2 regions of the Flavobacterium sp. PL002 genome follow, and region 1 is predicted to be linked to the other one. Evidence: riboswitches for the same ligand, from Rfam matches in the RefSeq annotation. Region 1 holds a riboswitch; the other holds the start of a gene.

What was found. Region 1 has a riboswitch for S-adenosylmethionine ahead of thrA (bifunctional aspartate kinase/homoserine dehydrogenase I). Riboswitches for the same ligand answer to the same signal wherever they lie in the genome.
Region 2: linked by a shared signal. The riboswitch ahead of ACVEGE_RS16575 (Na+/H+ antiporter NhaC family protein) and the one ahead of thrA (bifunctional aspartate kinase/homoserine dehydrogenase I) in region 1 are both predicted to bind S-adenosylmethionine.

What each region holds. Positions count from the first base shown of each region.
Region 1 is NZ_CM135110.1:1,089,653-1,092,134, reverse strand. It holds gene ACVEGE_RS04830 (O-acetylhomoserine aminocarboxypropyltransferase/cysteine synthase family protein) at 1-566, shown strand, start outside; gene ACVEGE_RS04825 (hypothetical protein) at 1,110-1,313, shown strand; SAM riboswitch class I at 1,494-1,602, shown strand; gene thrA (bifunctional aspartate kinase/homoserine dehydrogenase I) at 1,683-2,482, shown strand, end outside.
Region 2 is NZ_CM135110.1:3,783,927-3,786,408, reverse strand. It holds gene ACVEGE_RS16575 (Na+/H+ antiporter NhaC family protein) at 1-808, opposite strand, end outside; SAM-I-IV-variant riboswitch at 866-962, opposite strand; gene ACVEGE_RS16570 (hypothetical protein) at 1,079-1,501, opposite strand; gene sucD (succinate--CoA ligase subunit alpha) at 1,716-2,482, opposite strand, start outside.

The DNA.
Region 1 (2,482 bases):
CAACACCTAATGCTGGTTATCATGGTTTGGTTTATCATGAAGCTTTAGGAAACGCTGCTTTTATAGCAAGAGTGCGTATAGAAGGACTACGTGATTATGGAGCTGCTTTGAGTCCGTTTAATGCGTTTCAAATCATTCAAGGCTTAGAGACATTAGCTGTTCGTGTAAAAAGACACAGCGAAAACGGATTAGCCTTAGCGCAATGGTTAGAAAGTCAAGATCAAGTGGCTTGGGTTAATTATCCAGGATTGCAATCAAGCAAATACCACGAATTAGCGAAACGTTATTTGCCAAAGGGACAAAACGGTTTAGTGACCTTTGGTTTAAAAGGTGGTTTTGAAGCGGCAAAAAAAGTAGCCGATGATACAAAGTTGTTTTCGTTGTTGGCTAATATTGGAGATACAAAATCATTAATTATTCATCCAGCAAGTACAACGCACCAACAATTATCTGATGAACAACAATTGGCTTCGGGGGTTTCTAAGGATTTAATTCGGCTTTCTGTAGGTTTGGAAGATATTGATGATTTAAAATCCGACTTAAAAGCAGTTTTTGATTTTTTGTAAGAATTTATAAAGAGCGATTATTATCGATTAAAAACAGTTTTTAGGACTAAATGTAAGGTGAGTTTTATACTATTATAATCTCGGTTTATAACATTACAATATTTTGCTTAAATAAGCGTTAAAATGTTGAATATCATTAGGAAAACAGGAAAAAAATACTGAAATTTGTCTCAAGAAAATACCAAAGATGAATTTAATCATTATTGTAAATTTTAAAACTATTTCGGAATCATCCGCAAGGAAGTGATTGCCTTACATTATATCTATAATTAAGCATCAGCCTTCCTATATTATTGGAGGGCTTTTTTATTAAAATAATTTAGAATTTAAAGATAATTAATATGGGAAAACATTTTTTTAGAAATAATAAATCGCTACTGATTACCTTATTTGCGAAAATTTGTTGATACACCAAAAGTATAAGTTATTATAACTTAAACCCTTTTGGTATACACCCAAAAGGGTTTTTTTATAGTATTTAAATAGAATAAAGAGTAATAAACAAGCAAGGATAAACATAACAACAATTAAATAAGTAGACACATGGGGACAATTAGTAGAATTACCAGAGCAGTAAGTTTTTTAAAGAATTTAAAGGCTAAAAAAAATATTATAAAAATTACAGTTGATGATTTAGTTCATCCAAGATTTGGCATCAATGATACAAATGCTAATGATTTAAATAAATCGCCAAATTCGTTACAGTTTTTGATGTATTCAAAGGAAAACGATACTCTTTTTATCTAATTGATAGCGAGCTGTCTTTATAGTGATTTACACGCGAGGAATTTCTGAATTGTTATGTTCAGTGATGTCTTGCGTTTTTTTGTTACATTATGTTTTATATCCTAAAAGGGCGCTATTATTATTTGCTTGTTAAAAAAAATAATAGTTAATTTGTATCTTTAAGTTCACACACGTATTGAAATGTTATAAAGAAAGGACGAGGGATTAGACCCGATGAAGCCTTAGCAACCCTTCGAGAAATCGAAGAAGGTGCTGCATTCTACCACTCCCAAAAGTGGAAAGATAACAACAAGAATTTCTCTAGTATTTACCTAGTTTTTTCTTTTTAATATTTCCAAATACAAATCAAAATCAATAAAAGATTTGACATTGGAAAATAAACCAACACATATAGCCATACATAATTTCACCACACACAATGGTGCTGTTTATGCTACCTTAAACTTAAGTTATCAGGTTTTTGGCGCCCCATTGCATACTGCTCCCATTATTTTAATTAATCATGCCTTGACTGGAAATTCTCAAGTGATTGGAGAGTCGGGTTGGTGGAATGATATTGTAGGCATAGACAAAACAATTGATACTCGAAAATATACCATCGTCTCCTTTGATGTGCCTGGTAATGGTTTCAACTCAGCTACCATTGAGAACTACAGAGATTTTATTGCTAGAGATATCGCTCGAATATTTATCGAAGGACTTCGCGTTTTAAAGATTGATTCTTTATTTGCCCTTATCGGAGGCTCGGTAGGAGGTGGAATTGCCTGGGAAATTTTGGCCTTAGAGCCTAAACTAGCGCAAAACTTTATTCCCATAGCCACAGATTGGAAAGCGACAGATTGGTTGATTGCCAATTGTTATTTACAAGAGCAAATTTTGAATAATTCTAAAAAGCCAATTGAAGATGCGCGCATACATGCCATGTTGTGTTATCGCACGCCAGAGTCATTTAAGGAAAAATTTAATCGTGACATTAATGTACAGCTAGAGACTTTTCAAGTGGAGAGTTGGCTGAACTATCATGGAGAAAAACTAGAAAAAAGATTTCAACTTGCGGCTTACAAAATGATGAATCAGCTTTTAAAAACGATTGATATTACTCGGAATCACGAGTCTTTAGAATCAATCATTTCAAGAGTAGAAGCCAATATTTATATCGTAGGAATTAA
Region 2 (2,482 bases), 1.8 Mb from region 1:
AACCACCAACATAGCCAATAATTCCCGCTAACAGAGTTCCAATTACTAAAGTCGAGAAAACATTAATACCTATTAATGCTAGGATGATTACTAATACATAAGGCACAATTGCAATCCATGAAAAATCATTTTTTGCAATAGCCACAGTTACAATATCCGAATTTAAACCTAAGTAGAAGAAAACCAAAACAGTAATAAATGCAGCTGGAAAAGCGATAAATAAATTCACTTTAAATTTGTCTTTCAATTCACATCCCAATGATTGTGTGGCTGCAATGGTAGTGTCAGAAATCATAGAAAGGTTGTCTCCTAGCATTGATCCGCCTAATAAAGCACCTGATATTAAAGGCAATGAAGCGCCACTTTTATCAGCTAAAGAAATAGCTATTGGTCCAATAGCAACAATTGCACCTACTGAGGTTCCTGTGGCAGTAGATAAAAAAGCTGCAATCAAGAATATCCCCAACGGAAAATAAGCCACATCAATTGTATTGATCCCGAGATTTACAACGGCATCAACACCACCCATCGCTTTACTAACAACTGCAAATGCACCTGCTAACAAATAAATCAAACACATGGTCATGATTTTACTTTCTCCGCAGCCAGCAATTAAAGTAGCCACTTTATCATCTGTACTTGTTTTATAAAGTAAGAATGCAGCAATGATACCTACCATCACAGCAACTGGTGACGGAAAGGCATAAAAATCATCAAGAATAATTCCAGCACCTAGAAAAGTAAAAATAAAAACAAATAACGGAATCAAAGCATAAGGGTTCCCGGTGTTTTTTGAAAATGTAGACATAGATATATTTTAAAAAATTAAAATTATCAAGATAAACAAAGCTAAAATATGGGAATGTAAAACAACATTTTTTCCAAAGGATTTGGCTTATCGTTTTAGCACCTTGCTCGTTGTTGCAGGTTGCTATCTCATTTAGAGATTCGTGATAACGGATGCAAAAGTAGTTATAATTTCTACAATTATACAAGGACTTGCATAAAATATTGCATAAAAAAAGCCCTACCGTAGTAAAGCTTTTTTATAATATATTATATTTTTGAAGAAATAAGCTTAAAAAGCTACATTCCATCTTGGTAATCTTCCGTTTTCATCTAAGAAATTTTGTAAAACTTGTCCTTCTACTGCAGTAGGAATTCCTTTAGTATCCTCATTAAAAGTTTCATACCATACCACTTCTAAAGTACTAATATCTTCTTTAGCCATTTGTGCTGGCCAAGAATATTTTCTTCCTGTTTTTGCGAATTGGTGTCCTTCAACAATTTTTTCTTTTAGACCACCATTCTTAATCTTTAGAGTTCCGTTGTTTTGTACTGTTCCTGTAGAACCTACCATAATCAACTCTTTCTCTTCTGCTACTGCAAAAACTAAAAAAACACCACTTCCTTGAGAAGCATTGCATTTTTCTTCTAAACTATCTTCTGCTGTAAATGAAAATTGACCGTTACTTTTAAATTTCTCTAATTCTTTATACATATTCTTTTATTTTATTTCTCAATTGGGTAATTCGGGATTTCATTTTAAAATGAAAAACTATAGATTAAATGTAGAGCTATTTTAACTATATTCTTTTTGAACTTAAATAGCATTAATTTTTAATCAGCTGCAAAGGTATTTCTTTAATTTTGTATAATAATAAAAAAGCCCCACAAATGTGAGGCTTATTCTATTTTTATTTAAAATAGTAAGACTATCCTAAAACTTCTTTAACTTTTTTACCAATTTCAGCTGGAGAATCCACTACGTGTATTCCACATTCTCTCATGATTTGTTTTTTAGCTTCTGCTGTATCATCAGTTCCACCTACAATAGCACCTGCATGACCCATTGTACGACCTGCTGGAGCAGTAACTCCTGCAATAAATCCTACTACTGGTTTACGGTTACCATCAGCTTTGATCCAGTGAGCAGCATCTGCTTCTAGTTGACCACCAATTTCACCTATCATAACGATACATTCTGTTTCTGGGTCATTCATTAACAACTCAACAGCTTCTTTTGTAGTTGTACCAATGATTGGGTCTCCACCAATACCAATTGCAGTAGTGATTCCTAATCCTTGTTTTACTACTTGATCAGCAGCCTCATAAGTTAATGTACCTGATTTAGAAACAATTCCTACAGTTCCTTTTTTGAAAACAAAACCTGGCATAATACCAACTTTAGCTTCACCTGGAGTAATAACTCCTGGACAGTTAGGTCCTATTAATCTAGCATTTCTTTCTTTTACGTAAGCATTAGCTTTGATCATGTCTGCAACTGGAATACCTTCAGTAATTGCAATAATTACTTTTATTCCTGCATCTGCAGCTTCCATAATTGCATCAGCAGCAAAAGCTGGCGGTACAAAAATGATAGTCGTGTCAGCACCAACTTGGTCTACAGCGTCTTTTACAGTGTTAAAAACAGGACGGTCTAAATGTGTAGTCCCTCCTTTTCCTGGAGTTACACCACCAA